DNA from 3 places in the Hydrogenophaga sp. LT287 genome. Region 3 is predicted to be linked to each of the others. Evidence: predicted binding sites of a transcription regulator. Region 3 holds the regulator's gene; each other region holds the start of a gene.

Region 1 (10,351 bases), on a different contig from region 3:
CCTGTTTGAGCCGTTTTTCTCGTCTGAAAGCCGCTCCAGCGGCCTAGGCCTCTACATCTGCCGCGAGCTGTGCGAGCGCTATGGCGCCCAAATTGCCTACCAACGCACCCGGCTGGACCAGCGCGACGGCAACGAGTTTTACGTGGTCATGCCGGCCGCCCATGGCAGCCGCACCCCGGTCCAGCAAAGCCTGTCGTACCCGCCTGGCGACTCGGTGCCCAGCCGCACCCAGCCCAGCCAGCTGCGGCCGGGCGATGCCCCGCTCACCATTCGCTGACCGCCTGCCCGGCCCCTTGAACATGTCCGCTCCACCCCGCGCTTCCATCCTCGTTGTTGACGACGAGCCCGACCTGCGCACGCTGTACGAACTGACGCTGCTGCGCGAAGGCTACGAGGTGGTGTCGGCACCCGACCTCACCCAGGCCCGCGAGTGGCTTGCGCAGCAGCGCTTTGACGTGCTGATCACCGACATGCGCCTGCCCGACGGCCTGGGCCTGGAACTGCTGCGCGAGCTCAACACCCAGCAGCGCAGCGAAAAAAGCATCGTCATCACCGCCTACGGCTCGGCCGAAAACGCGGTGGAGGCGCTCAAAACGGGCGCCTTTGACTACCTGACCAAACCGGTCGACCTCAAACAGCTGCGCGCAGCTGTGCAGTCGGCCTTGCAGAGCCAGCGCTTGCCGCTGGCAGGGCGCCCAGACAGCGCTGGCAACGGCACAGTTCGCCCGGTGGCGCCACCGCCGCCGAGCGGCGTGGCCTCGCTGGCGCGCATCGTCGGCGCATCACCCTGCGTGGTGCAAATCAAAAGCCGCATTGAAAAGGTGGCCACCAGCATGGCGCCGGTGCTGATCCTGGGCGAATCGGGCACCGGCAAAGAGCTGGTGGCGCGCGCGGTGCACGAGTGCAGCCACCGCGCCAAAGGCCCGTTTGTGGCCGTCAACTGCGGTGCCATTCCTGAAAACCTCATCGAGTCCGAGTTCTTCGGCTCCCGCAAAGGCGCCTTCACTGGCGCCACCCAAGACCGCGAAGGCTACTTCCAGGCGGCCAAGGGCGGCACCCTGTTTCTGGACGAAATTGGCGACTTGCCCCTGGCCATGCAAGCCAAGCTGCTGCGCGTCATTCAGGAACGGCGGGTGCGCTCGCTCGGTGGCGTGCAAGAAGAAGCCGTCGACGTGCGGCTGGTCAGTGCCACCCACCGCGATCTGGCCGCCCTGGTGCACAGCGGCGATTTCCGGCAAGACCTGTTTTACCGCCTCAACGTGATCGAGCTGCGCACACCCGCCCTGCGCGAGCGGCGCGAAGACCTGCCCGAGCTCGCCCACGCGCTCTTGCAACGCATATGCACCGAGTCGGGGTTGCCGGTGCCAGCACTCTCCCCAGAGGCGCTGGCGTGGCTGCAGTCGCGCGAACTGCCCGGCAACGTGCGCGAGCTTGAAAACCTGCTGCAGCGGGCCATGGCACTCAGCACCGGCGAGACCCTGGAGCCCAGCGATTTCGGCGATGCCGAACAGCGCGCAGCACACGCCGAGCCCGCGCCTGCCGCCTTGGCCACGCCCACGGCGGCGCTAGACAACCCTGCCGAGATCCCGCGCGACCTGCAAACCTACCTGGACGATCAAGAGCGCCAAGTATTGCTCAAGGCCCTCAAAGAAGCCGACTTCAACCGCACCGCCGCCGCCGCCCGGCTGGGGCTCAACTTGCGGCAGATGCGCTACCGCATCCAGCGCCTGGGCATCGCCATGCCTTCAGACGCCGAACCCGACGACAGCGATGCCAGCTGACCGCACCGACCCGCCAGCGCCCTCGCAGTGGCAGGCCGGCTGGCTCCAGGCGGCCCGGGCCTGCCCTTCCCCCAACTTCGGGCCGCGCCCGCCGGGCGCCAGCATCGACCTGGTGGTGATCCATTCCATCAGCCTGCCTCCGGGGCAATATGGGGGACCCGAGGTGGAACAGCTGTTCACCAACCGGCTCGACTGGACGGCGCATCCTTACTTTGAACAGATTCGAGGCATGGAAGTGTCCGCGCATTTTTTCATTCGGCGCGACGGCGAGCTGGTGCAGTTTGTCGACGCCGATGCGCGGGCGTGGCACGCTGGCATCTCTTGCTGGCGGGGTCGCAACCAGTGCAACGACGACTCGATTGGCATTGAACTCGAAGGTCTGGAAGGCAAACGCTTCGAAGCCCCTCAATACGCCACCCTGGTGCAGTTGTGCGCGCGATTGGGCGAACGCTACCCCATCGCGCACATTGCGGGCCACGAACACATCGCGCCGGGCCGCAAACAAGACCCGGGCCCGGGGTTCGACTGGGCTGAACTGCAAACCCGGCTCGGCTGGTCGGCCGATTGTTTCCCCGAAGACACAATTTTTTCACGCCCGCGCAACGCTTGAAACCAGCCAGTTTTCGGGGCCATGGCCACGCCGCTTCGCTTGATTTGACGGGGGTTTCAGCCGCAAACCGGCCGGAAACCACCGCCGATGTTGACCAAAATAGAGCCGAGGCAGAGAACGCCAGCGTGTGTGCGGCGTGGCGCGGGGCCGGCCCATGGGCACACAGGGATGTCTTTTTTTACCAGACGAAAAGCGCAGCGTGCTTCGCCACGAAAATTCCCACAAACACTACCGGTAGTGGCTTGAACAGCCCCGACACACCAGATATAGTGTGCGCTGCGCTTTCGCAGTGACCGCGCATTTCTCACCGGCAAGACCCGCTGCGACGCGCCAACACCGCTGTTCGTGCGCCACGCGGCACCGTCTCAACCGATTTTGACCCCGGTCACTGCCCACCGAAGTCCGGCCGCCCACCTGCGCACCAGGTTGGACAAGCCCAACACAACAATCGAAAGAGGAACCATGCAGACTGCCCCATCCACCGCCCCCATGTTCACCGCAACCGCCCCGTCTGGCGCCGGTGCCGCCAGCGCTGTGTCCCTGGCCTCATCCAGCGCGGTTTTCGCCAACTACCAGATCATCCGACGCAACGGCGCGGTGGTGCCGTTTGAGCCCAGCAAAATCGCGGTGGCGTTGATGAAAGCCTTTCTGGCTGTGCACGGCACCCAGGGCGCTGCGTCTGCCAGCGTGCGCGAAACGGTGGACGGTCTGACGCAAAACGTGGTGCGTGCGCTGATGCGCTCGCGTCCGGGGGGCGGCACCTTCCACATTGAAGACGTGCAGGACCATGTGGAACTGGGCCTCATGCGCAGCGGCCACCACGAAGTCGCCCGCGCTTACGTGCTGTACCGCGAGCGCCGCACCCAGGAACGCGCCCACCAGGCAGAAGCGAGCCAGCCAGCCGAGGCCCTGCTGCACGTCACGGACGGCGGTCAACGCGTGCCGCTCGACCTGAACCGCCTGCAGCACCTGATCGAAGACGCCTGCAAGGGTCTGGGCAAAGACGTCAAGGCCGACCCCATCGTCGCCGAGACCAAACGCAACCTGTACGACGGCGTGCCCATCGAAGAGGTCTACAAAGCGTCCATCCTGGCGGCGCGCACCCTGATCGAGAAAGACCCGGACTACACCTACGCCACCGCGCGCCTGCTGCTGCACACCATTGTCAAGGAAGTGATTGGCGAAGAAGTGCCGTCCAGCGAAATGGGTGCGCGCTACGCCGACTACTTCCCCCAGTTCATCAAAAAGGGCGTTCAGAACGACCTGCTGGACGAACGCCTGCAACAGTTCGACCTGGCCCGCCTGGGCGCCGCGCTCAAGCCCGAGCGCGACCTGCAGTTTGATTACCTCGGCCTGCAGACGCTGTACGACCGCTACTTCCTGCACGTGCGCAAGAGCCGCATCGAGCTGCCGCAGGCTTTCTTCATGCGCGTGGCCATGGGCCTGTCGCTCAATGAGATTGACCGCGAAGCCCGCGCGATCGAGTTCTACGAAGTGCTGTCGTCGTTCGACTTCATGTCGTCCACGCCCACGCTGTTCAACAGCGGCACGCTGCGTTCGCAGCTCTCCAGCTGCTACCTGACCACCGTGCCCGACGACCTCGACGGCATCTACGAATCGATCAAGGAAAACGCGCTGCTGTCCAAGTTTGCCGGCGGCCTGGGCAACGACTGGACCCGTGTGCGTGCGCTGGGCAGCCACATCAAGGGCACCAACGGCGAATCGCAAGGCGTGGTGCCGTTCCTGAAAGTGGTGAACGACACCGCCGTGGCAGTGAACCAGGGCGGCAAGCGCAAGGGCGCGGTCTGCACCTACCTGGAAACCTGGCACCTGGACATTGAAGAGTTCCTGGAGCTGCGCAAGAACACCGGCGACGACCGCCGCCGCACGCACGACATGAACACGGCCAACTGGATCCCCGACCTGTTTATGAAGCGCGTGATGGAAAAGGGCGACTGGACCCTGTTTTCACCCAACAACGTGCCCGACCTGCACGACCTGTTTGGTGCCGACTTTGAGCGCGCCTATGTCGCCTACGAAGCCAAGGCCGAGCGCGGCGAGATCAAGCCCAGCCGCAAGGTGCCTGCATCGGACCTGTGGCGCAAGATGCTCACCATGCTGTTTGAAACCGGCCACCCCTGGATCACGTTCAAGGACGCCTGCAACGTGCGCAGCCCGCAGCAGCACGCTGGCGTGGTGCACTCCAGCAACCTGTGCACCGAGATCACGCTCAACACCAGCGACACCGAAACCGCAGTGTGCAACCTGGGTTCGATCAACCTGCTGCAGCACCTGAAAGACGGCGGCATCGACCACGACAAGCTGCAACGCACGATCAAGACCGCCATGCGCATGCTCGACAACGTGATCGACATCAACTACTACGCGGTGAAAAAGGCGCGTGACTCCAACATGCGCCACCGCCCAGTGGGCCTGGGCATCATGGGCTTCCAGGACGCGCTGTACGAGTTGCGCGTGCCCTATGCCTCGGGCGACGCGGTGAACTTTGCCGACCGCTCGATGGAAGCCGTCTGCTACTACGCCTACTGGGCCTCCACCGAACTGGCCCGCGAGCGCGGCCGCTACGCCAGCTACAAAGGCTCGCTGTGGGACCAGGGCGTCTTGCCGCTCGACACGCTGGACATGCTGGCCAACGCACGCGGCGGCTATGTGGACGTGGACCGCTCGGCCACCCTCGACTGGGACGCTCTGCGCCAGAAGATCGCCACCGACGGCATGCGCAACTCCAACTGCGTGGCCATCGCGCCCACCGCGACCATCTCCAACATCATCGGCGTGGACGCGTCCATTGAGCCTTGCTTCGGCAACCTGTCGGTCAAGTCCAACCTGTCGGGTGAATTCACCGTCATCAACAGCTACCTGGTGAAAGACCTCAAGCGCCTGGGCCTGTGGGACGACGTGATGGTGATGGACCTCAAGCACTTCGACGGCTCACTGCGCCCCATCGACCGCGTGCCGCAAGAAGTGAAGGCGCTCTACGCCACCGCGTTTGAAGTGGAACCGCTGTGGCTGGTGGAAGCCGCAGCGCGCCGCCAGAAGTGGATCGACCAGGCGCAAAGCCTGAACATTTACATGGCTGGCGCCTCGGGCAAGAAGCTCGACGACACCTACAAACTCGCCTGGCTGCGTGGCCTCAAGACCACTTACTACTTGCGCACCACCTCGGCCACACAGGTTGAAAAGTCCACTGGCCGCACCGGTCAGTTGAACGCTGTGGCCATGTCGTCGGGCGACGCTGGCATGTCGGTGACACAGGCTGCGCCGACCGCTGTTGAACCCGCCACTGACATCAAGTTTTGCGCCATCGACGACCCCGGCTGTGAAGCCTGCCAGTGACCGCTGACGCGGCCATTCGCGTGTGTTGTGGTGTCGAACATCGGACTTTCGATGCGACACCGCAACACAAACAAGCACCGTCACACATGAGCCCTTTGCTTTTGATGCAGACACTTTGATAATTCGCAGAATTGGAACCATCTATGTTGACCTGGGACGATCAAATCACGCCCTCATCGAAGCCAGCGACCAGCCCCGTGGCACCGCCCATGACCGGCTTTCAAGCGCCCCCCTTGGGAGCGCCGCATCCAGCATCTTCGTTCGCAACATCCACCTCCCCAGCGCCTGCAGCACGCCGCGTCAACGCGGCCGACAAGCGCATCATCAACGGCCAGACCGACGTCAACCAGCTGGTGCCGTTCAAATACAAGTGGGCTTGGGAGAAATACCTGGCCACCTGCGCCAACCACTGGATGCCGCAGGAAGTGAACATGAGCCGCGACATCGCGCTCTGGAAAGACCCCAACGGTCTGACCGAAGATGAGCGCCGCATCGTCAAGCGCAACCTCGGCTTCTTTGTGACCGCCGACTCGCTGGCCGCCAACAACATCGTGCTGGGCACCTACCGCCACATCACAGCGCCCGAGTGCCGCCAGTTCCTGCTGCGCCAGGCCTTTGAAGAAGCGATTCACACGCACGCCTACCAGTACATCGTGGAGTCGCTGGGGCTGGACGAGTCCGAAATTTTCAACGCCTACAACGAAGTCCAGTCGATCCGCGACAAGGACCAGTTCCTGATCCCTTTCATCGAGGCGATCATGGACCCGAACTTCCACACCGGCACACCCGAAGACGACCAGACGCTGCTCAAGAGCCTGATCGTGTTTGCCTGCCTAATGGAAGGTCTGTTCTTTTATGTCGGCTTCACGCAGATTCTGGCGCTGGGTCGTCAGAACAAAATGACGGGTGCCGCCGAGCAGTACCAGTACATCCTGCGTGACGAGTCCATGCACTGCAACTTTGGCATCGATCTGATCAACGCGCTCAAGCTTGAAAACCCGATGCTCTGGACGCCCGAGTTCAAGGCTGAAATCAAGGCCTTGTTCATGCAGGCGGTGGAGCTGGAATATCGTTATGCCGAAGACACCATGCCGCGCGGCGTGCTGGGCATGAATGCATCCATGTTCAAAGGCTACCTGCGCTACATCGCCAACCGCCGCGCGACCCAGATTGGTCTGGAGCCCATGTTTCCGAACGAAGAGAACCCGTTCCCCTGGATGAGCGAAATGATCGACCTCAAAAAGGAACGCAATTTCTTTGAAACCCGCGTGATCGAATACCAAACCGGTGGGGCGCTTTCCTGGGACTGACGTCCCCCGGCCAGCCAAGGGCCGCGTTGCCTCATTCAACCTTCACATGCACAACAAACATTCAAAACCCCGCCCCTGTCGCACCCGCGCCAGCGGCGGGGTTTTGTCACCCGATTCAACGCTCTGGGGTCCACTGTGGATGCATCCGCGAGACCCCATGGCGCTGAATCACTTCACCAGCACAAAGACTGGATGAAGTGCTCTTTGCAACTTGATCAAGGAGAACACAATGGCAACTGCGAAAAAAGCCCCGGCTAAAAAAGCCGCCCCGGCAAAGAAAGTCACCGCACCCGTGAAAGCGGCTGCACCTGCAAAGAAAGCTGCTCCGGCCAAGAAAGCCGCTGCACCTGCGAAGAAAGCTGCTCCAGCCAAGAAGGCCGCTGCACCTGCGAAGAAGGCTGCTCCAGCCAAGAAGGCCGCTGCACCTGCGAAGAAGGCTGCTCCGGCCAAGAAGGCCGCTGCACCTGCGAAGAAGGCTGCTCCGGCCAAGAAGGCCGCTGCACCTGCGAAGAAGGCTGCTCCGGCCAAGAAGGCCGCTGCACCTGCGAAGAAGGCTGCTCCGGCCAAGAAGGCCGCTGCACCTGCGAAGAAGGCTGCTCCGGCCAAGAAGGCCGCTGCACCTGCGAAGAAGGCTGCTCCGGCCAAGAAGGCCGCTGCACCTGCGAAGAAGGCTGCTCCGGCCAAGAAAGCCGCTGCTCCGGCCAAGAAGGCCGCTGCACCTGCTAAGAAGGCTGCTCCGGCCAAGAAGGCCGCTGCTCCAGCCAAGAAGGCTGCTGCGCCTGCGAAGAATGCCGCTCCGGCCAAGAAGGCTGCTGCCCCCGTGAAGAAGGCGGCTCCTGCAAAAAAAGCCGCGCCGGCTAAAAAGCCGGCAGCACCTGCGGCGCCTGCAGCACAGACGAAACTGAACCCTCAGGCTGCCTGGCCGTTTCCGACCTCCAGCAAGCCTTGAAGTCGTCCTTGAGATGAAAAAAAGCCCGGCGCTTTTGCACCGGGCTTTTTTTATGACTGTTCGCGTCCAGACTCATCAGAAACAAGCAAAACCACTGGCATCAGGAACGCGCGACGCAGCTCCGAGAGACTGCAAAGGCCCAGTGCAAACTCAGGCCGTGAATTGGTAGTTTTGACCGCCTCGGCTGGCGATCTTGGCTGCACCCATTTTGTTGCCGAGCTCGGCACAACGCGGCAACGACCACCCTTGCGCCAGCCCATGCAGCAAGGCCGCACGAAACGCGTCGCCGCACCCGGTGGGATCCAACACCTCGACGGCCTTGACACCGGGCACCAAGGTTTTTTGACCACCCTCCCAGACTTCACAACCCTGCTCGCCAAGGGTCACGATCAGTCCGTTGACCCGCGCCGCGATCTCCTCGAAGCCCAGCCCTGTGCGGTCGCTGAGCATCTTGCCCTCGTAGTCATTGACCGTGACCCAGGTCGCGAGATCGATGAAATGCGTCAGCTCTTCGCCATTGAACATGGGCAGGCCCTGACCCGGGTCGAAAACGAACGGGATACCGGCGGTGTGCAGTTGTTGCGCGTGCTGCAGCATGGCTTCGCGCCCATCGGGCGAGACGATGGCCAGCGTCACACCCGCAGCGGTCGGCACCGCGTTGGCATGGGCGTCTGACATGGCACCGGGGTGAAAGGCCGTGATCTGGTTGTTGTCCCGGTCGGTCATGATCATGGCCTGGGCGGTGTAGTTGCCCGCCGTGGTACCGATGAATTGCGTGTCCACCCCAAGAGCCTGCAAGCGGCCCAGGTAGTCCTGTGCATCGTTGCCCACCATGGCCAGCGGCACCGCTGGCGAACCGAGTTGGCGCAGGCCGTAGGCAATGTTGCCGGCACACCCACCGTACTCACGGCGCAAACCGGGCACAAGAAAAGACACGTTCAGGATGTGCAGCTGGCTGGGCAGAATCTGCTCGGCGAAGCGGCCCTCAAACGTCATGATGGTGTCAAAGGCCAGCGAACCGCAAACGAGGATGGACATAAAAATGGATTTCCAGAATCAAGGGTAAAAAACCAGGGCACGGTAACCCGCCATGGGCATGGCCTCGCCCACGGCGAGCGACAAGCGCAGACTGATGGTCACCGAGTCTTGTGCCGGCAACAACGCCGGTGCACCGGGCAACTCGGCGGGCAGAAATACCCGCCGCGCAATCACCGCGTCGCGGGTGTCGGTCAGGCTCAGTTCAAGCGCCGGCACCGCCAGCGCCACCGGCGCGGTGTTTTTGAGCACCAGGTCAAACGAATAAAAATTGCCGAGACGGCGCACCAGTGCCGAGCTGTCGATCACGATCGCGTCGATACGGCGCACCGGTGTGACTTCGCAGCCCAGCGGCGCGCACAGCTGGTTGAGCACAGGGGCCAAACGGGGCTGCCAGGCTGCCAACGCGTCCCGCTCATGCAAAGCCCACTGCACCATCAAGACCAGGGCAAGCAACAGCGCAAAAACCGAGAGCAGCGCGCGCATGCCAGGCGAGTGCCAGAACGCGCGGCGGCGCGCCTGCCGGACAAAGCCAGGCTCGGGATCGGATGGGTCCAACGCCTCAGAGGGGGATGGTGGTGCGGTTGACGCTATCTGGCTTGCCGCCTTCGCACCGCTGTTTGGTGTTTGCGCACCCAGTGGCACAGAAGCCGCCGCCGCACCCGAAGCACCGGCGGCAAACTGCTGCAATTCGGTTTGAAAATCCGAGTCAGGCTCCTGGAACGCCTCGTTCACGGGGGTTTCTGGCCTGGCGTCGCGGGTTTCCCCATCCATCACGTCTGGCGCTTGACGCTCCTCGTGCGCAAGCAGCGGCGCGGGCTCGGCGAGCCATCTGTCCGCCTCGGCCACGCTGCGGGTATCCACAGGCATGCTGCGTGCGTCGTGAAGGGTCTCGGGCGGTGTTTCGGCAGCGGGGGTCTGCGCGGGTTCAGGCTCGGGATCAGGCTCCCAAAACGAGACGGGCAAATCCAACACCACAGCCGCATCGACCACACCGACCGGCTCGGCTGGGCGCGGCGTTTCCGCCCCCTGGACGGCGGGCGCCTCGGCAACAGACTGCAAACGGGTTTCAGACGGGGCGATCGAAAAAGCCGCAGAGCCTGGCGTGTCGGCGTCGGCGTCGGCGTCGGCGTCGGCGTCGGCGTCGGCGTCGGCGTCCAGATCGTACCGACGCTGCACGGGTCCCGTGGTTTCAGCAGTGGGCGCGGCAGCGGCGACCTCATCGCCCTCAGCGGTCGGAACCGCTGGCGCCCACGTTTCGAGGTACAACGTGGCGTCAAACACGTCGGTACAGTGCCCGCAACGCACC
Region 2 (10,351 bases), on a different contig from region 3:
TGCCGGCTCAGGCTGCGGTCGCGTTCCCAGTCGCGCAGCATCGGGCCCATCCAGCGGTGGTTCAGCATCCAGCGGTGCAGGCGCGGCGAGGCTTTGGCGTAGCAGGCGGCGGCCAGCAGCACAAACGGTGTGGTGGGCAGACCCGGCAACACCACACCCAGCAACCCGAGCGCCAGCGACACGCTGCCGCCCAGCCACAGCAGGCCGCGCACCACACGCAGGCGTTGCCAAGGGTCCGGGTTCACAGACGCCACCAGCCGAGCGGATGCCGTGCCAGCGCCACCGACACCATGAAAGCCAGCACCGTGAGCGCCAGCAGGCCAAAGGCGAGCTTGTGCCCCCGCGTGCGCCCGCGCTTCAGTGCGAACGTGCCCAGCCCGATGTAGACCACCAGCAGGCCCAGTTTGGTGCCCAGCCAGGGCTGGTGCAGCGGGTGCAGATGCAGCAACCACCACAAGGCGATGCCAGCGCTCAGCAGCGCCGTGTCGATCACCACGCTCAGCCGGCGCGACAGGCGCTGCATGGGCCAGCGCAAACCCGCCAGAACGCCCAGCCAGCGCAAGAAAAACAGGCCAGCGCTCAGCGTGACCAGACCGATGTGGGCGTGGAGAAGGCCAGGGTAGAGGGTGCCGAAAAGTGAAGCCTGCATGGGTGGGCGCGGGTCGTGGGGCGGTGGTGTGGCGGCATTGTCCGCCAACCCGCTGATGTGCCCGGTGCACCGGGCGCCCGGTTCAGAGAATCTTCTTGCGCAGCGCAGCGCTGAGCCGCACCACCAACACCACGAGCGCAAAGATGGCCAGGATGAGGGTGGCGGCTTCGTCGTCGTGGAACAGATCCATCGCCACCGTCAACGCAATGCCGATCCCACCGGCCCCCACCAGACCGAGCGCGCCCGCGGGTACGCGCCGCACCTGGGCAACGACGCCTGCCGCTGCGCCATGCCGCTCGCTCTCTGCCGTGGCGGGCCGCACGATGGCCGCCGCAGGGCGGACGCGATTCAGTCGGTGAGGGTCGGGTAGTCGGTGTAGCCTTCAGCGCCGCCACCGTAGAAGGTGTTTTTGTCCGGCGTGTTGAATGGGCCACCGGCCTTCAACCGTGCCACCAGATCCGGGTTGGCGATGTAGGCCTTGCCAAAAGCCACCAGGTCGGCACCGTCGGCCAACGCCTGCTCGGCCAGCGGCAGGTCGTAGCCGTTGTTCACCATCCAGGCACCTTGGCCACCCGCTGCGCGGTAGGCGGATTTCAGTGCCGCGTAGTCGAAGGGGCGCTCGGGCAGTTCGCGCGGGCCGCCGGTGGCGCCTTCGATGATGTGCACATAGGCCAGGTGATGCGGAGCCAGTTTGCGGACCACGTACTCGAACAGCGGCTGCGGATCGGCGTCCACCACGTCGTTGGCCGGCGTCACCGGCGAGAGGCGGATGCCGGTGCGTGCGCCGCCGATGGCGTCCGTGACGGCGGCCACCACTTCGAGCAGCAGGCGTGCGCGGTTGGTGATGCTGCCGCCGTAGTCGTCGGTGCGCTGGTTGCTGCCGGTTTTCAGGAACTGGTCGATCAGGTAGCCGTTGGCGGCGTGGATCTCCACCCCGTCGAAGCCGGCGGTGATGGCGTTCATCGCGGCGTGGCGGTAGTCCTGCACGATGCCGGGGATTTCTTCGGCGTCGAGCGCGCGCGGCTCGGAGGTGTCGACGAAGGTCGGCACGCCGTCCTTGATCAGCACGGTCTTGGTGTGGGCGCGGATGGCCGAGGGCGCAACCGGCTTCTGGAAGTGGGGCTGCAGGTCGGTGTGCGAGACGCGGCCCACATGCCAGAGCTGGGTGACGATTTTGCCGCCAGCGGCGTGCACCGCTTTCGTCACGCGCTTCCAGCCATCGAGCTGCTCGGTGCCATACAGGCCGGGCACGTCGGCGTAGCCCTGGCCTTGCTGGGTGATGGCGGTGGCTTCGGTGATCAGCAGGCCGGCACTGGCGCGCTGCGCATAGTACTCGGCCATCAGCGGCGTCGGGATGGCGTCGGGCGCGCGGTTGCGGGTGAGCGGCGCCATGACGATGCGGTTGGCGAGGTGCAGGCCGCCGGCTTGTAGGGGGTCGAAAAGGGTGGTCATGGTTCAACAGAAAATGGAAACGAAGGGTACAGCCTACGGCCAAACCGGCGCGCCTGCCAGCAACCGCTGGACAAGGCCCGGGCGCGGGACGGTTTTGTGGCCGCCGCGCTGCACGCCCTGTGCTTCAGGTCTGCCAACGGATGCGTGAAGGCTTTGCAAGAGGTTCGCCTTTCTGTTGGATCGGCTGCCGTCCCGGTCACGAGGTCACGGGTTGACGATCCGCGAAAAGCAGGGGCGGCTAACGAAGGTGCGGCGGTGTGCGCATCTGCTCGGGCGTGGTGAAGTAGGCTGAAGACGCGCCCATGCGCGCGCGTGCCCGCTCCAGTTCGTGGCGCGCCACGCTGCGCAGGTGGACTTCGTCGGGCCCGTCGAGCAGGTGCAGGGCGCGGCCCCAGGTCCAGAACTGCGCCAGCGGCGTGTCGGGCGAGAGGCCCATGGCACCGAAGATCTGCATCGCGCGGTCCACCACGCGGGTCTGCAGGCCCGCGGCCACCACCTTGATCGCGGCCACCTGCGCGCGCAAGGCCGCGGGCTCGGTGCGCTCCGGGTGGTCGAGCAGCCAGGCGCAGCGCAGCACCAGCAGGCGCGCCTGGTCGATCTCGATGCGCGACCGTGCGATCCACTCCTGGACGTTGGCGTAGTCCGCCAGGTATTTGCCGAAGGTCTGGCGCTCCAGCGCGCGTTCGGTGGCGAGTGCCAGCACCAGCTCGCACTGGCCGATGGTGCGCATGCAGTGGTGCACGCGGCCCGGCCCCAGCCGAGCCTGCGCCATCGCAAAGCCTTCGCCCCAGCCGCCGAGCAGGTGGTCGGCCGGCACGCGCACTTGGCGGAACACGATCTCGCCATGCCCCTCGGGCGCGTGGTGGTGCACCACGCTGATGTTGCGCACCACGTCCACGCCCGGCGTGTCCAGCGGCACCAGCACCATGCTGTGCTAGTGGTGCCGGGTCTCGGCCGCGGCGCTGTGATCGGGCGCGTTGCGCGCCATCACGATCAACAGCCTGCAATGCGGGTGCGCCACGCCGGTGATGAACCACTTGCGGCCGTTGAGCACGAGGTCGTCGCCCTCGCGCCGCACCGTGGTCTGCAGGTTGGTCGGGTCCGACGAGGCCACGTCGGGTTCGGACATGGCGAAGGCGGATCGGACCGTTCCATGGAGCAGCGGCGTGAGCCACTGCGTGCGCTGCGCGGATGTGGCGAAGCGGTGCAGCAGCTCCATGTTGCCGGTGTCGGGCGCGCTGCAGTTGAACACCTCGGCCGCCCAGTGCAGTTGGCCCATGGCCTCGGCCAGCGGCGCGTAGTCGAGGTTGCCCAGCCGGGTGCCGGGCTCGTCTTCGCGCAGCCCGGGCAGGAACAGGTTCCACAGCCCTTCCTCGCGCGCCAGGGTCTTCAGGTCTTCGAGGAAGGGTGGCGGGTAGTCCCCCTGCTGCACCGCCTGGTGCCAGGCCGCGTTGTGCGGCAGCAGGTAGGTGTGCATGAAGGTCTCCAGCTGCTGCTGGAGCGCCTGCGCCCGGGGGCTGTGATCGAAGTCCATGCCGGGATTCTTCAGGCTCAGCGCGGTCCTGTCAGAACGCGCGTGACAGCCGCACCCGGTTGACGCAGATCAAGCCGGTGAAAGGCCTGAAACGGCGTTGGAAGCTGCGTCGACCTTGCGTCAAATCAAACTACCTATGGTGTCTGGCGGGTATCTTGAACACCATAGGTAGTGTTTTTGATCCAGGAGGCGAGAGCTATGAAAGATGCGATGGTGGTCAGTCTTCCAAGGGAGGTGATCAAGCGTTCGGGCCTGCGCGAGGCCTTCGATGCCGACAAGATCCGGTCCGCGCTGGCGCGGGCCGGCCAGGCCAGCGGCGAGTTCGACGGCGCCGAAGCCGCGCTGTTGTGTGCCCAGGTGGTCAAGGTGCTGATCCACCGCTTCAAGGGTGCGCCGCCCGGCATCGAGCCGATCCAGGACGTGGTCGAACAGACGCTGATCGCGGCCAACCACCTCCAGACCGCGCGCGCCTACATCGTCTACCGCGAGCAGCACGCCACGCTGCGCGCCGACCAGCAGACGCTGGTGGATGTGGAATCGTCGATCAACGAGTACCTCACGCGCGCCGACTGGCGCGTGAACGCCAACGCCAACCAGGGTTATTCGCTGGGCGGGCTGATCCTGAACGTGGCCGGCAAGGTCACGGCCAACTACTGGCTTTCGCACGTCTACACGCCCGAGATCGGGCAGGCGCACCGCGAGGGCGACCTCCACATCCACGACCTCGACATGCTCAGCGGCTACTGCGCGGGCTGGTCGTTGCGCACCCTGCTCAACGAAGGCCTCAACGGCGTGCCGGGCAAGGTGGAGTCGGGGCCGCCGAAACACATGTCCTCGGCCGTGGGGCAGATCGTGAACTTCCTGGGCACGCTGCAGAACGAGTGGGCCGGCGCGCAGGCCTTCTCGTCGTTCGACACCTACATGGCGCCCTATGTGCGCCAGGACGGCATGGATTACGCGGCCGTGCGCCAGTGCATCCAGGAGCTGATCTACAACCTCAACGTGCCCTCGCGCTGGGGCACGCAGACGCCCTTCACCAACCTCACCTTCGACTGGGTCTGCCCCGACGACCTGCGCGAGCAGGTGCCGGTGATCGCCGGGCAGGAAATGCCGTTCTGCTACGGCGATCTGCAGGCCGAGATGGACCTGATCAACCGCGCCTACATCGAGGTGATGACCGAGGGCGACGCCAAGGGGCGGGTCTTCACCTTCCCCATCCCCACCTACAACATCACGCCCGATTTCCCCTGGGAGAGCGAGAACGCGCGGCGCCTGTTCGACATGACGGCCAAGTACGGCCTGCCGTACTTCCAGAACTTCATCAACTCCGAGCTGCAGCCGAACATGGTGCGCTCCATGTGCTGTCGCCTGCAGCTTGATCTGCGCGAGCTGCTCAAGCGCGGCAACGGCCTGTTCGGCAGCGCCGAGCAGACCGGCAGCCTGGGCGTGGTCACGGTGAACTGCGCGCGCCTGGGGCATGTGCACGCGGGCGACGAGGCCGGCCTGCTGGCCGCGCTCGACCGCCTGCTGGCGTTGGGCCAACAGAGCCTGGAGACCAAGCGCAAGCTGATCCAGCGCCTGATGGACCAGGGCCTGTTCCCGTACACCAAACGCTACCTGGGCACGCTGCGCAACCACTTCAGCACCCTGGGCGTGAACGGCATCAACGAGATGGTGCGCAACTTCACCGGCGACGCGCACGACATCACCACCGACGACGGCCACGCCTTCGCGCTGCGCTTCCTCGACCACGTGCGCGAACGCATCGTGGCCTTCCAGGAGGAGACCGGCCACCTGTACAACCTGGAGGCCACGCCCGCGGAGGGCACCACCTACCGCTTCGCCCGCGAAGACCGCAAGCGCTGGCCCGCGATCCTGCAGGCCGGCACGCCCGAGCAGCCCTACTACACCAACTCTTCGCAGCTGCCCGTGGGCTTCACCGACGACCCGTTCGAGGCGCTGGAGCGCCAGGCCCCGCTGCAGCGCAAGTACACCGGCGGCACCGTGCTGCACCTGTACATGGGTGAACGCCTGACCAGCGGCGAGGCCTGCCGCGCGCTGGTGCAGCGCGCGCTGACGAACTTCCGCCTGCCCTACATCACCGTCACCCCCACCTTCTCCATCTGCCCCACCCACGGCTACCTCGCGGGCGAGCACCCGTTCTGTCCGGTCTGCGACGCTGAGAAGCTGGCCGCCAAACGCCAGCTGCAGGCCGCTTGATGCCCCGTCTTTCAACCACCCCAAAAGGAAACACCCATGAACACATCCACCCCATCGGCCGTCAGGTCAACGGCCGCTGACATGTCCCTGCGCGACGACGAACGCCAGCCCTGCGAGGTCTGGACCCGCGTCATGGGCTACCACCGGCCGGTCAGCAGCTTCAACCGGGGCAAACAGGGCGAACATGCCGAACGCCGATTCTTTGCCGAGCCGGCCGACCGCGCCTGAGGTCGCGGGCACCGCCGCACCACCACCCGCGACCCGTGGTGCGCAGGCGCTGCGCATCGGCGGACTCACGCGGCTGACCGGGGTTGATTTCCCGGGCCGGCTGGCGGCGGTGGTGTTCCTGCAGGGCTGTCCGTGGCGCTGCGTGTACTGCCACAACCCGGGGCTGCTCGACGCCGCGGTTCCGGGGGCCCTGTCGTGGCAGGCGGTGCACGGCTTCCTGCGGCAGCGCCGCGGGCTGCTCGACGGCGTGGTGTTCTCGGGCGGCGAGCCCACGCTGCAGGCGGCGCTGGGCCCGGCCCTGGCCGAGGTGCGCGCGCTCGGTTTTGCCACCGGCCTGCACACCGGCGGCATGTACCCCGAGCGACTGCAGCGGGTGTTGCCGCAGCTGGACTGGGTCGGGCTGGACATCAAGGCGCCGCAACACCGCCACGACCAGGTCACCGGCACACGCGGCGGCGGCGCGCGCGCGGCACGCAGCCTGCGCCTGCTGCAGCACAGCGGGGTGGCGCTGGAGTGCCGCACCACCTGGCACGCCGGCCTGTTCGGGCGGGATGACCTGTTCCGCCTGGCCGACGCGTTGGCCGCGCAGGCGGTGTCGCACTGGGTGCTGCAGACCTGCCGCAGCCCGGGCCTGGCTGCCCCGGTGCTCGACGCGGAGGACCTGGCCGCCCTGGCCGCGCGGTTTGCCCGGTTCGAATGCCGCTGAAGCGCCGCCCTGGCGGGTGGCTCAGCCCAGCACGACCCAGTGGTTGTCGGGCGTCATGGCGCCGGGCCAGGCCAGCATGGCCGGTGGCAGGGCCGGGTGCCAGAAGCCGACCCCGCGGCTCGCGCCCATCAGCACCCCGCCGCTTCCCGGCCAGGGCGCCAGCGCGCAGGGTTCGGTGAGCCGTGCGATGGTGGTCCAGCGGTCCGGTGCGTCGGGGTGCCAGAGCAGGCCTTCGTGGCTGCGCTGGCCGCTCACGATGAAGCCACCACCGGGACCGGGCGCGATGTCGCCCGCGTAGCCATTCCCGGCGATGCCGCGGCTGGCCAGCCGCAGGTCCTGCCCGTCCCAGAGCGCCAGCACGGGCGCGTCGCGGCGCTGGGCGGCCTCGTCGTGTTCGGCCTGCAGCGCGATGCCCAGCAGCGGCGCGCGCGCCGGTGTGCCGTCGCCGGGGCCCACCGGCAGGCCCCAGGCCACATGGCGCAGGCTCAGGCGCGGGTCGCCCAGCCGCCACTGACCCAGCAGCGCGCCGCTCCGCGGCTCCAGCCGCACCAGCGACGGGTCCATGGCCTCCAGCCGGGTTTTCTGGCCGCTGGCGGTGCGCGGAATGCCCCCGTTGACGACCAGCAGCGCCCCGCCAGCGTCCAGTGCCATGTGGTGCGGGTCCAGGCCGTGGCTGGGCCATTGCGCGACCCGTTGCAGCGTGCGGTGGTCGCGCACACCGATCCAGCCACGGCCGTCGCGGGTGTCGGTTTCGGTGGTGTAGAGCCACTGCCCGTCGGCGCTCGCCAGCACGTGGCCACCCAGGGTGCGGTGCGGGGTTTCGGCGTCGATCAGGTGCCGGGTCTGCAGCTCACCCAGTGGGTCGCAGCGCAGCAGCCAGCGGCCGGGCCGGGTGGCGACGGCGAGGAAACCGCCGCCGGGCTCGGGCAGCAGACCGTGGGCACGCCCCTGCACCGGCAGGTGGGCGGCCACGCGCACCTCGCGCGCAGCCCAGTCGAGTTCAAGCACACCCACCTGGTCGCAGTCGCGGCCGCAGTCGGGGGTGTTGCCGTGGCTGCGCCAGGCGGCGGCCAGGCGCACCCGGGATGGCAGGGGTGGGGCCCCGATGATGTCGGAAGGGGCGGTGTCGCTTTGCGCCAGGGTCGGGGCGCTGACGGCGCCCGAGGCCAGCAGCCAGGCGGTGTGGCGCAGCAGGGTGCGGCGGTGCAGGTCGGTGCTCATGGAGGCAGGCAGAAGTGAGGGGAGGGGCCGGACAACAGCGTCCGTGAGCATCTTGGTCATGGGCTCCGGCCGGAACCTTGATGTGGGTCAATTGAATGATATTGATTCTTGTTTAGCATCGCCCTGCATTCAGCCATCGGGCTGTCTCACCACCTTAAGGATCACCACATGAACCACCCGTTGCTCGCGATCGCCCTGGCGGGCGCTGTCCTGTTCTCCCTGCCGTCCCATGCCAAGGAATTCCCGATCGGCACGCCGCACAAGGTGGCCGGCATGGAGATCGCCGCGGTCTACCTGGCACCGGTCAAGATGGAGCCCGAGGGCATGATGCGCAAGGCCGAGGCCTCGGACATCCACCTGGAAGCCGACATCCACGCGCTCAAGGACCACCCGAACGGCTTCGAGGAAGGGGCCTGGATGCCCCACCTCAGCATTCATTTCGAGCTGGTCAAGCTGGGCACGACCGAGAAGGTCAGCGGCCACTTCATGCCCATGGTGGCCTCCGACGGCCCGCACTACGGCGACAACGTCAAGCTGATGGGTCCCGGCAAATACAAGCTGACCCTGCGCATCAGCCCGCCCGGCGGCCACGCGGCGCATTTTGGCCGCCACACCGACAAGGAAACCGGCGTCGGCCCGTGGTTCAAGCCCTTCGACGTGAGCTACGAGTTCACTTTTGCGGGCACGGGCAAGAAAGGCGGGTACTGATGCACCCCCCGCGCCGCTTCGCGTCACCCCCCTCAAGGGGGGCGATGCCAGTGGCCCGGCGAAGCCGGTTCCACGGCATCCTGGGGGGAGGCACGCGCTCCGGGAATGTTGCGAACGCCAGGAACACCGGGAATGGCCGTGGTGCCTCGCTGCTGGCGGCGTTGCTGATGGGGTCGGCCCTGGGTCTGGCGCAGGCGGGCGACATGCCGACCTACCGGCTCACGGCGCGGGAGGGGCGGTTCGAGCCGGCGGAGCTGGCGGTGCCGCAGGGGGCGAAGTTCCGGCTGGAGATCACGAATGCCGGGCGCGATCCGGTGGAGTTCGAGAGCCTGGAGCTGCGCAAGGAAAAGGTGCTGGCGCCGGGCGTGACCTCGTCGCTGGTGTTCCGTCCGCTGGACGCGGGCCGCTACCGCTTCTTCGACGACTTTCACCAGACCACGGGGCAGGGCGCCATCGTGGCGCGCTGACACCCACAGGAGCACGCCATGGGCGAGGTCATCTTCATCACCTGGCGCGAAAGCGTGGAAGCGCTGCTGGTGGTCGGCATCCTGCACGCCTGGCTCAGCGAGCGCCCCGACCGGGCCTGGGGCCTGCGCTGGCTCTGGGCGGGCGTGGCGCTGGGCCTGGCCGCCGCGCTCGGGCTGGCGCTGCTCATGCTGGGTGCGGCCAGCGTGCTGGACGGCGAGTCCGGTGAATGGTTCCAGGCCGCGATGGTGCTGAGCGCGGCGGCGCTGATCCTGCAGATGGTGTGGTGGATGCGCCGCCATGGGCGCGCCCTGCGCCAGGACCTCGAACAGCAGGCCGCGGGCCAGCTCGCGCGTGCCAGCGGCTGGGGCATCGCGCTGCTGGCGGCGCTGGCCATCGCGCGCGAGGGCAGCGAAACCGTGATCTTTCTCTACGGCGTGGCGGGCCGGCACACCGGCGCCGGCCAGCTGGGTTTCGCCGCCTCGGCGCTGCTGGGCCTGGGGCTGGCGCTGGCGAGCTTCTGGCTGCTGCGGTCGGGCCGGCGCTGGCTGTCGTGGCGCCGCTTCTTCCAGATCAGCGAGGCCCTGCTGCTGTTGCTCGCCGCGTCCCTGTGGGTCAACGCGGTGGACCGGCTGATCTCGCTGGACGTGTTGCCCACGCTGGTGGACCCGCTCTGGAACAGCGCGGACCTCCTGGACGACAGCGGCGCCGTGGGCGGCCTGCTCGCGGCGCTGACCGGCTACCGGGCGCAGCCCGCGCTGACCACGGTGCTGGCCTACGCCGGGTTCTGGCTCGGTGTGGTGGCGCTGTTGCGCGCCGGCCAGCCGGCGCGGGTCCGTCCGGTCGCGGTGGCTCCATGAGCGCCGCACCGGGCCGCCCCGTGGGCGCGCTGGCGGCGCTGGGCCACACCATGCGCCGCCACGGGCGCCTGATCCGCGGCATCCAGTGGGCGATCGTGGTGTTCTACGGCGTGCTGGTGGTGTTGCCGGCGTTCCTGCCGCTGCCCGACGACGAAGCGCGCATCCTGAACCACCTCGGCCTGTTCGCGCAGTTCCTGTTCTGGGGCGTCTGGTGGCCCTTCGTGCTGCTGAGCATGGTGCTGTTGGGGCGCGTGTGGTGCGGGGTGTTCTGCCCGGAGGGCGCGCTCAGCGAGGCCGTCAGCCACCAC
Region 3 (10,351 bases):
TCAGCGGGTGAGACCACCAGCGTGCCCGTGAGTGAGCCGCCAGAACGGGCCAGGACACGGCGTTTTTCGGCCAGCACGCGCTCGTTCAGCCGGGCGCGCTGCACGCCGCTGCGTTCGGCTTCCAGGTCGCTGTGCCCCACCACCGTCAGTTGCAGCGCCGGGCGGTCTGCCAGCGCCTTGGCCACCGCGTTCAGCCGCTGGCGCGCATCGTCTGCCAACTCGGTGCTACCAGGGCTGAACACCACTTGGCTCATCTCGTCTCCACCGCCGCCCAAAGCCCCTGCCAGCAATGAAAAAGGCGACGTGATAGCTTTGCCGATGAGGTTGAGCACCAAGCGCACCACGATCGGGCCCAGCCGGAACTGCGGGTCGTTGATCGAACCACTCACGGGAAGGTTGATGTCAATCACCCCATTGCGATCGGCCAGCAGCGCCACCGCCAGCTTCACGGGCAGGTTCGGCGCTTCGCTGTCGGGTGCGCGGTCGCCAAAACTGAGCTGATTCAAAATCACCTGGTTGCTGGCGCTGAGCTGGCCATCCGGCGCCACGCGGTAGGCCACGTCCACACTGAGCTTGCCACGCTCAATGCCATGGCCCGCGTACTTGACCGCATAGGGCGACAGCGGGGGCAATTCCAGATCGCGCACGCGGCCCTCAATGTCCAGCGCCAGGGGCTGGGCCAGCGGGTTGAGCTTGCCGTCGATTTCCAGCGCCGCCGTGCCCTCAGCGCGCCCGCGCAGCGACAGGTCGGATAGCGGGGGCGGGCCACCTTGCACAGCAACATTGTTGGCAAAGGCGCTCAGCCCGCCGGTGAGCTCGGTGAGGTTGGCCGAATAATTGGGTTGAATGAAGCGGTCTGAGAAGAACACGCGGCCATTGACCAGACTCACCGGACCAAACCGGATGTCTGGGCCGCCAGCAGGCGAAGCGGTGTCCAAGCTGGCGACTGTGCCGGCGGGCTGAACAGCCGTTGTGACCACGGTTGACGTCACAGCCTGGGCGGAAGAAGCGGTGACCGCCCCACCTTGCCCCGGCGCTGCGGCACCCTCAACGGCATCGGCCTTCACCAGGCCCTGCAAGTTGATGCGGCCGTCTTCGGCCACGATGATGCGAGCGAAATAGTCGCTCAGCACGGTTTCACCCACCACCAGGCTCGTGGTTTGCCCGGGTGCCAAGGCGAGCTTCAGGCCCCGCAAGTTGAGTGCTTTCCAGGCCAGCAGGTCTTCACTGGGCGACAGCGTGTTGGCGCGAAAGTCTTCCAGCGCGGCATCACCCGCCAAACCAAGCGACAAGCCTTGCGGCGGCAAACCCAGCTGCAAAGCGCCGCGGTAACTGGTGTCGGCGCGCAGCAGATCCAGGTTCAGCCGGTCGCCAAAGTAGGGCTCGAAAGCGTGCACAGGCAGCCGCTCGGCGGTGACCTGGCCGCGCAACGCCAGACCCGCATCTTGGGGACCTGCGCCCGGCAAACGCAGGGAGCCGCTAAGCGCCAGTCGCCCGGGGTCGGCCTGAGCGGTGGCCTCGCCTGGTGCAAAGCCCATGCGCAGCTGCAACGACACCGGCATGGCGGCTTGCGTGCGCTCAAAAGGCTTCAGGTTTTTCACCTGCAGTTTGAGCCCCGCAAACTGCAGGGCCACCGGCAGCTCGGGCAATCGGTCTTCAAACCCGACCAGTCCGTCGTTCACCGCCAGGCTGGCCAGCGCCAGCCTCCAGGGCTGCTCTGCTGCGGTGCCGGCTGCAACGCGGGAATCGGCTGTGCTGCCGGACTTCAACCACCGCTCGGCCATCCACTGCCCGTCAGACCCCCGCTCGACCTGCACTTGGGGCCGCGTGAGCACCAGCGAAGCCGCGTCAATAGAGCGGCCCACCAGGTCCACGTTCAACCCCTCCAGCAACAGGCGCCGCACGCCCACTTGAGGCGCCTTCGCCGGCCCCAGGCTGAGGTCATCGCCTTGAATTTTTGGCGCGCGCAACACCAGGGCCATCGGTTTGCCCCCACGCGCGGCCTGCCAATCCAGCGCCAGATCGGCCGACACGCGCCCACCCAGCGCCGGCTGCAACACGTGGGCCAGGTAAGGTGCGGCCAGGTTCAGCGGCAACTCGCCCACGGTCAGCTGCACCTGGGCCGAGGCATCGGTGGCAAGGCCCTGCAGGTTCAGCGGTGTCGCAGCCAAACGGGCAGAGGCCTGAAAAGGCACGGGTGCCTGCACCGGCCAGCGCAAGCCCTCGGCGGTCCAGCGCACATCCTCCAGCGCCATCTGCGCCGAGGGCCGCACAGCGGCATCGGCCCAAGCCAGCGTGCCCCGCTCCAGCACCGCCCGCCGGGCGTGCACGTCCCAAGGCGCTGCGGCGGGAGGCGAAGACTCAGGCTGAGCAGAGGGCAACGCCCCCCATGCCGAAGCCAACTGCTGCAGGTTGATGCGCCCAGCCGCGTCGCGCACCACCGACAGCTGCGGCCCCAGCCATTCAACCGAAGCCACATCCGCACGCCGCGCCAAAGGCTCCACCCGATTGAGCACCAAAGCCAGCCGCTCAAACGCCAGCAGCGGCTGCGCGGCGCCCTGACCGCCCAAGCCGCGTTGCACAGCGCGAAAACCCGACAGCGATGCCGAACCCGACAGTGCCACCCGCGGCACGTCGGCTTCCTGTTCAAAGTCGAGCGTGAGGGCCAGCTGCAAAATGCCGGCCTCAGGTTTCACGGGCCACTGCGCCGGCCAGTACGGCAGGTAAGGCGCCAAGTCCAGCGCAGGCAGCGTCAGGCTCGCCTGTGTGGCCCGGGACGGGGCAAACGGCTTGGTTTCGGCTCGGGAGTCAAAAGCATTGCCGTTGAGCACAAAGGCCAGCTCCGGCTGCGTCAGAACCTCTCGCTGGGAAGACAGGTTGCTCAGAAACGGCAGTTTCACAACCAGGTCGGTCAGCCGGTGGGTGGTCGCGACACTGTCGTCGTTGAACACCACCTCACCGCCTGTCAAAGCCATGTTGAAAAGGGCAAAGCGCGCAGGCTCAGCCGGCCCGTCCGGCTGCGGCTGGGCCAGCCGCTGCAACACGTCGTCCACGTCGTACCGGCCCTCACCCAGATGCCGCAGCGCCAGGCGCGGTTGTTCCACCACCAGGGCGTCCACCACAGGCGCCAAGCGCAGCAAGGACTGCAATTCAGCGTCCATATAGATACGGTGCACCGACAGCTGCTCGCCTGTGGCATCTGCGCTGGCCACCCGCAGGCCTTCAAGTGTCAGTTCCAGCGTCCAGGGCCGAAAGTCCACACGGTCCACTGACACGGTGCGCCCCAGCAAGGCACTGGCCTGCTTTTGCAGCTGCCATTTCAATATCGGCGGCATGGCCAGCCAGGCCAGCAACCAAACCAGCAACAACACGCCCAGCCCGAGCCACAGGCGGCGCACCCAGACAGCACGCGAGGCCGTTGATGAAGAGGGGGACTCGGGGAGCTCTTTTTCCATGCGCCGAGTTTCGCCGAACTGCGGTGAAGGCCAAACCCCCAGGGTGGCCTGAGAAAAAAGAAACCCCGGCAGCGTGAGCCACCGGGGTTGACGGCGGGCAAAACGCTCTTGCCGTCGGTTTTGGTGGAGAGAGATTGGTGTCTCTCCAACCTGGGAGCAAGAGATTGCCCCCGTTGGGGGCTGGCATCGGGACGGACCCTTGTGCCAGCAAATGCGAGTCGCGATGACACGCAACCGAAGATTACTCCCGTTGACCCTACGCATCAAGAGGCCGCGCAGGCTAGGCCGATGGGGAATTTCAATCGCGCATTGACGTCCCATTCGGACGCACGGCAATGCGCCCAACCAAACTGAAAGGTGGTTTTTAGGCGACAAGCGGTCGCATGTGTTGCAGGCGCCCGTAGCCCTTGATGGCGCTGGCGTTGGCGCTACGGTTGTGCGAATCGAAGACCGGAAGCACCTTTCTATATATCCATTCGTTTCTATGAAACCACTTCATAACATTGACTTGATATTAATAAGCCCATAACATCCGGCCACTTTGCCCCTTCAGGGTAAACCCGAACCGCTGCCGAGACAGGCTAATTCGACCGCAAGACCCACAAGGTCGCGCCATCGATGGCGACCCAATCCAGCCGCCCTGACTCGAACAGCCAGGCCGGCGCAGAAAGGACCGACAACATGACCGCACCAACGCGAACGCCACACAAGAGCACCCCAGGTGCCGTGGCCGCCCTTAAAACCACCCTCGGCGACGTGTCCCGGGGTTTCTTTGACATCACCCACAGCGGTATTGCACTGATGGGCACCACCTTGGCGGTGGCCCTGATCGTGCTGGGCATGCGGGCCGACCTGCGCTCCAGTGCCGAACAGCATCTGCTGGGTTGGCTGCTGCAGCGCCAGGAAGCCGTGGCGATGGCAGACACCGACGCCATGGTCTACGCATCAGAACCCAGCGCCATTGACCGGGTCACTGCGGCCGAGCCCAAGGCGCTGCCCAAAGAGCAGGCCAATGTGGCCTTCTGGCTCAGTCGTAAATACCGTGTGGCCCCCGAGCCCTTGAGCGTGCTGGTGGCTGAAGCCTTCGAAATCGGCCAAAAAGCCCGGCTCGATCCCACCCTGATCCTCGCGGTCATGGCCATTGAATCGCGCTTCAACCCCTTTGCCCAAAGCCCCGTGGGCGCACAAGGTCTGATGCAGGTCATGACCCGCGTACACACCGAAAAATACGACGATTTCGGCGGTCAACTGGCTGCGTTCGACCCCGTGTCGAATCTGCGGGTTGGGGTGCGGGTGCTGCAAGAGTGCATCAAACGGGCAGGTTCGGTTGAGGGCGGCTTGCGCCTCTATGTGGGCGCTGTCAGCACCGACGGCAGCTGGTACATCAACAAAGTGATGGCCGAGCACCTGCGCATTCAGAGCGTGGCGCTGGGCAAGCCCATGCCAATCTACACGCCGCCGGCCCGTACCATCCCTGTGGTCGCACCAGTGGAACCCGCCGCTCAACCCATCACGCCACAAGACGAGCTTGAAGCGGAAGTCACCCCAGCGATCGGTACCACACCGACCGATGAGGCGCTGGCAAAGTCCTGACGCACCGCTGGCCACACGCGCCAAAACCCCGGCCAGTGCTACCCGAGCCCAGCGCCGGGATACAGTTGCTCGGCTAAACTACCCAAGTACGCAACTGGCGATAGGCGCAAAGCTCTGCTGAAATTCAGACGGGCTTGAAGCGCTGACGTGGCCCCCCTGCCCCATCACACTTTGGCGGCCGGGACAACCACTGGGAAGCGTACCGCCCCACGGCCAAACACCGCACGGGCGATCAGCCGTTCGCCTGGGCAGCCCCTGTCTTTGTCACCACCGCGCAGGGTTCCACGTCACTAGGACTGCCAATATGTACGACCGCAACATTCTGATTGAACAAACCGACCCCGAGCTGTTTGCCGCGATCCAGCAGGAAAACGCCCGCCAAGAGCACCACATTGAGCTGATCGCGAGTGAAAACTACGCCTCGCCCGCCGTGATGGCCGCGCAAGGCACCCAGCTCACCAACAAATACGCCGAAGGCTACCCCGGCAAGCGCTACTACGGTGGCTGTGAATACGTGGACATCGCCGAGCAACTGGCCATCGACCGCGTCAAGCAAATCTTCGGCGCCGATGCTGCCAACGTGCAGCCGCATTGCGGCGCCTCGGCCAACGAAGCCGTTTTTCTGGCTTTCCTGAAGCCCGGTGACACGATCATGGGCATGAGCCTGGCCGAAGGCGGCCACCTCACCCACGGCATGCCACTGAACATGAGCGGCAAGTGGTTCAACGTGGTCAGCTACGGTCTGGACGCCAACGAAGCGATCGACTACGACGCCATGGAGCGCAAGGCCCACGAATCCAAGCCCAAGCTCATCATCGCCGGCGCTTCCGCCTACAGCCTGCGCATCGACTTTGAGCGCTTCGCCAAAGTGGCCAAAGACGTGGGCGCTATTTTCATGGTTGACATGGCGCATTACGCCGGCCTGATCGCCGCCGGCGTCTACCCCAACCCCGTGCCGTTTGCCGACGTGGTCACCTCCACCACCCACAAGAGCTTGCGCGGCCCCCGCGGCGGCATCATCTTGATGAAGGCCCAACACGAAAAAGCCATCAACAGCGCCATCTTCCCCGGCCTGCAGGGCGGCCCGCTGATGCACGTCATTGCCGCCAAAGCCGTGGCTTTCAAGGAAGCGCTTGCACCTGAATTCAAGGCTTACCAGCAGCAAGTGCTCACAAACGCACGTATCGTCTCCGAAACGCTGACCGAGCGTGGTTTGCGCATTGTCAGCGGCCGCACCGAAAGCCACGTCATGCTGGTCGACCTGCGGGCCAAAGGCATCACCGGCAAAGAAGCCGAAGCCGTGCTGGGCAGCGCCCACATGACCATCAACAAAAATGCCATCCCCAACGACCCGGAAAAACCCATGGTCACCAGCGGTGTGCGCATCGGCACCCCGGCCATGACCACGCGCGGCTTCAAGGACGAAGAAGCCCGCTTGACCGCCCACCTGATTGCCGACGTGCTGGACAACCCACGCGACCCGGCCAACATCGACGCCGTGCGCGCCAAAGTGAACGCGCTGACCGCGCGCTTCCCGGTCTACAAGTGAAGAACGGCCGCCTAACGAAGGTATTCATCCGATGAAATGCCCGTTTTGCGGCCATCTTGAAACCCAGGTGGTGGAAACCCGCATCTCGGAAGATGCGGACTTCATCCGCCGGCGCCGCCAATGCGGCCATTGCGAAAAACGCTTCACCACCTACGAACGGCCCGAAGTCAGCTTCCCGGCCGTGGTGAAAAAAGACGGCCGGCGCGTGGACTACGTACCGGCCAAACTGCGCGCCTCCTTCTCCCTGGCCTTGCGCAAGCGCCCGGTCAGCACCGAGCAGGTGGACGCCGCCATCGAACGCATCGAAGAAAAACTGCTCAACCTGGGCGCCCGTGAAGTGCCCGCCACACGATTGGGCGAAATGGTCATGCGCGAGCTGAAAAAGCTCGACAAAGTGGCTTACATCCGCTTTGCAAGCGTGTACCGAAGCTTCGAAGACATCGACGATTTTCGGGCGCTGGTGGACGAAGTCAGAAAGTAAGCACCCGCACGATGCTCAACCACCGGAAGGCGATGGTGGCACGGGCAACCGGGGTCCAGGGCGCCCCGCCGTCATGAGCAGGATGGCACCGTGACCCTGACCGTCCTCGGTCGCCCCACACTGTTGATGATGATCCTTGAAGACACGGCCGCCACTTCCGTTTTGCGACAGATGGAGATGGTGCCCGCCTGAAAAGCGCCACTCACCAGATGAGTCGAGCCGGCGCCGGAGTAGGAAACAAACCTCGCCACCGGTGTATTGCCTGAAATCGACCAGTTGTCGGGCATGGCCGGCTCCATCAGCAACAACGCTTCACCCGCATCGCGTTGCACATTGTTGTTTCGATCCGCGAATACGATCCATCCTTGGGACCAATTGCCGGCTGCAGCACACGTCACCCCATCCGACGATTTGCAGATAGCCACCCGGGAATTTCGCTTGATGGCCTCACTTCTGGCGAAAAACAAGGCCGCCAAAAATTTGTTGGAGTACGCCGAGAGACGGGTGCCATGGCCGAAACTGGCCATTCCAGGCATGGCCACGGCCACCAGGACAGCCAGTATGGCGATGACCACCATGGATTCAACCAAAGTGAATCCAGAGCACTTGCAGCTCTTCATCTCTCTCCCCTATGGCGCGTTTTTATCTGGACACGAGACCCCCTTCCTCAAAAACCAGTGCCAGAAAATAAAAGCCAGCAGGAGCACCTGCGCACTATTTGTGGCCAGCGCCTGTTGACACAACGGCGTATTGCAGAAGGGACGTGCAAGTATGCGATTCGCATGACCTGCCCGCGCGCTGGCCGCTGGCGGAACATCCCTCAGTGAAGGGATGCGCCGGTCAGCATTTAGGTGCCGGGGGTGCAATGGGTCACAATCCGCGGCAGCCTGAAACACAGGCAATTTGTCACACAGCGCACCGTCGGACCAGACGGCCAAGCCGCTCATCCGCAAAGGCACAAGCCCCTTCCCCTTCGCCCGCTACGATGCAGTTCAGTAAACCCACCGTCTTTCCATGAACATCCAGCGCATCAGCCTTTACCGCGGCTTCACCCTGATAGAGATGATGATCACGGTCGCGGTCATCGGTATCCTGGCCTCCATTGCGTTGCCCAGCTACCAGGATTACGTGCGCAAAGCCCGTCGCGCCGATGCACAGGCCTTCATGTACGAGGTGGCCTCACGCCAGCAACACTATCTGGTGGACCGGCGTCTGTACGCAGACGATCTGGTCACATTGGGTTTGGCAGTGCCTGCCTCCGTCAGCGTGCATTACGACATCACTTTGCCCACCGTGGTCAACAACATCCAGCCAATGGGGTTTGTGTTGCAGGCCGCCCCAAAGGCCGGACAAGCGAATGATCCATGTGGCACGCTGACCCTCAACGCACAGGGCACCAAAGGTGCCAGCAAAGGGGGTTGCTGGTGAACAAAGGGGCAGCTCTGGGCCATGTGGGCAGCCGTCGGCAACACGCCGGTTTCACCCTGATTGAAGCCCTGGTCGTGATTGCGATCGTCGGCATTTTCGCAGCGCTCGCAGCCCCCAGCTTCAGCAACACCATCGCCAACATGCGAATCAAGTCCACCTCATTTGACCTGGTCAATGATCTGAATGCGGCCCGATCGGAAGCCATCAAGCGAAATGCGGAGGTCGTGATCGTGGCGGAAGGCGGGGACTGGAACCAGGGATGGCGTCTGACCGCCGGGGGCACCACCCTGAAAGCCCATGAGGCCCCCACAGGTTCTGTTGCTATCGCATCTGCCGTCGACGCCATCAATTTCCAGGGCAACGGCAGGCCTGATGCTGCGGCCACCCTCAGCATCACCTCCAGCCTGTCCGGCGTGGCCGCCCGCTGCGTCGAGCTCCAGGCGACCGGATCGGCCCGTTCACTCAAGGAGGCTTGTCCGTCATGACCTCCTGCCCACGTCACCACAAGCAGCGCTCAGGGCAACGCGGTTTCCTACTGATCGAAGTCCTGGTGTCGCTGGTGATCATCGCCTTTGGCTTGCTGGCGCTCGCAGGCTTCGTCACCAAAGCCACCGCCATGGCAGTCGACACGACCCAGCGCACCCGGGCGTCCTCACTGCTCAGCGACATGGCGGGGCGCCTCGTCTCGAACAAACAACTGGCTTTGGGCGGAAGCTACGTGGCCGCGACCCAGCCCGCCACCGGCTATGGCACGCCCGGCGCAACCAGCACGGTGTGTCCCGGCGTCGGTGTGGCGGGCGCTGATCTATGCAATTGGCACAACCTGCTGCTGGGCGCCAACGACGCCCAGGCGGGCGGCAACGCTGTTGCGCTGGGATATCGCGGCTGCATCACCCGGGATGCGGTGGCGCCCATCTTCACCATCACGGTGGCCTGGGGCGGCACCACACCCGGCGAGGTTCCGAACGACGGCTGCGGTGCAGGGCAGTTTGGTACCGACACCTACCGTCGCGTCTTGCGCACCACGGTCAGAATTCCTTCCCTGTCCTGATGATGCGCGCCATGAGACCCAACCACCTTCCCCGGAAGGGGCGCCCCAACCGCATGCGGGGCTTCACGCTGATCGAGCTGATGATCGGCATGACCATCGGCCTGATTGTCCTGCTCGGTCTGACCGTCTTTTTTTCCTACAACTCGCGCAACCAGCAAGATCTGGAACGCAGCATCGTGCGTCTGGAAAACGCACGCTTTGCGCTCGACACCCTGACCGAAGACCTGATGCACGCGGGCTACTACGCCCGCCATGTGCCTGGCAGCGGCATTACCTACAGCGCCATCGCGCCCTGCCCCGGGACCACGGCTGGCCTGGGCTGGAACACGGCCGCCACAGCAATGCCCCCCCCCGTGGCGGGCTTGGCCGCCAACCCGAGCAGTGCCGCGCAGAACTGCCTCACAGGCCTGCGTGCGGGCACGGGCGTCATCACCGTGACCCACGCCGAGACCGGGAACGCGGTGACGCCTGCCAACACCGTGGTCACCAACCTGTACATCCAGACCACCAGTTGCGCCACCGACACGGCCCGGGTGACCGTCAACACAGGCCCAGCCGCCAACTTCACGCTGCAAAATCTGGCCTGCAACGCACCCAACAACGTTCACCGCCTGTCGCAGCGCACCTATTTCCTGTCCAACTGCAACAACTGCACCAGCAACGACGGAATACCGACCCTGAAGCGGGGTGAGCTCATTGGCAACAGTTTCGTGGTCAACACGGTGGCTGAAGGGGTCGAGCAGCTCCAGTTTGAGTACGGCGTGGACACCAGCAATGACGGGCAGGTGGACGAA

The links. The regulator NrdR, encoded in region 3, represses ribonucleotide reductase genes. The targets are predictions, from matches to a motif close to CACNANATNTNGTG.
Region 1: a site for NrdR is predicted at 2,650-2,663, ahead of AC0GNR_RS10740 (ribonucleoside-diphosphate reductase subunit alpha). Genes of this name have one in related genera too.
Region 2: a site for NrdR is predicted at 3,796-3,809, ahead of AC0GNR_RS07860 (ribonucleoside triphosphate reductase). Genes of this name have one in related genera too.

The regions. Positions count from the first base shown of each region.
Region 1 is NZ_JBVPZC010000011.1:81,786-92,136, reverse strand. It holds gene AC0GNR_RS10755 (sensor histidine kinase) at 1-277, shown strand, start outside; gene AC0GNR_RS10750 (sigma-54-dependent transcriptional regulator) at 300-1,781, shown strand; gene ampD (1,6-anhydro-N-acetylmuramyl-L-alanine amidase AmpD) at 1,771-2,391, shown strand; gene AC0GNR_RS10740 (ribonucleoside-diphosphate reductase subunit alpha) at 2,854-5,748, shown strand; gene AC0GNR_RS10735 (ribonucleotide-diphosphate reductase subunit beta) at 5,892-7,058, shown strand; gene AC0GNR_RS10730 (histone H1) at 7,288-8,007, shown strand; gene AC0GNR_RS10725 (carbohydrate kinase family protein) at 8,158-9,045, opposite strand; gene AC0GNR_RS10720 (DUF3426 domain-containing protein) at 9,064-10,351, opposite strand, start outside.
Region 2 is NZ_JBVPZC010000007.1:31,343-41,693, reverse strand. It holds gene AC0GNR_RS07885 (YbaN family protein) at 1-245, opposite strand, end outside; gene AC0GNR_RS07880 (SirB2 family protein) at 242-649, opposite strand; gene AC0GNR_RS07875 (hypothetical protein) at 732-971, opposite strand; gene AC0GNR_RS07870 (alkene reductase) at 998-2,101, opposite strand; partial or broken gene AC0GNR_RS07865 (acyl-CoA dehydrogenase family protein) at 2,340-3,635, opposite strand; gene AC0GNR_RS07860 (ribonucleoside triphosphate reductase) at 3,834-5,855, shown strand; gene nrdD (anaerobic ribonucleoside-triphosphate reductase) at 5,892-6,083, shown strand; gene AC0GNR_RS07850 (anaerobic ribonucleoside-triphosphate reductase activating protein) at 6,040-6,789, shown strand; gene AC0GNR_RS07845 (DUF1513 domain-containing protein) at 6,811-8,010, opposite strand; gene AC0GNR_RS07840 (iron transporter) at 8,179-8,718, shown strand; gene AC0GNR_RS07835 (cupredoxin domain-containing protein) at 8,868-9,185, shown strand; gene AC0GNR_RS07830 (FTR1 family iron permease) at 9,204-10,043, shown strand; gene AC0GNR_RS07825 (4Fe-4S binding protein) at 10,040-10,351, shown strand, end outside.
Region 3 is NZ_JBVPZC010000003.1:33,395-43,745, forward strand. It holds gene AC0GNR_RS03700 (DUF748 domain-containing protein) at 1-3,455, opposite strand, end outside; gene AC0GNR_RS03705 (lytic transglycosylase domain-containing protein) at 4,137-5,048, shown strand; gene glyA (serine hydroxymethyltransferase) at 5,353-6,597, shown strand; gene nrdR (transcriptional regulator NrdR) at 6,629-7,078, shown strand; gene AC0GNR_RS03720 (GspH/FimT family pseudopilin) at 7,150-7,656, opposite strand; gene AC0GNR_RS03725 (hypothetical protein) at 7,640-7,816, shown strand; gene AC0GNR_RS03730 (type IV pilin protein) at 8,093-8,506, shown strand; gene AC0GNR_RS03735 (GspH/FimT family pseudopilin) at 8,503-8,991, shown strand; gene AC0GNR_RS03740 (prepilin-type N-terminal cleavage/methylation domain-containing protein) at 8,988-9,557, shown strand; gene AC0GNR_RS03745 (PilW family protein) at 9,569-10,351, shown strand, end outside.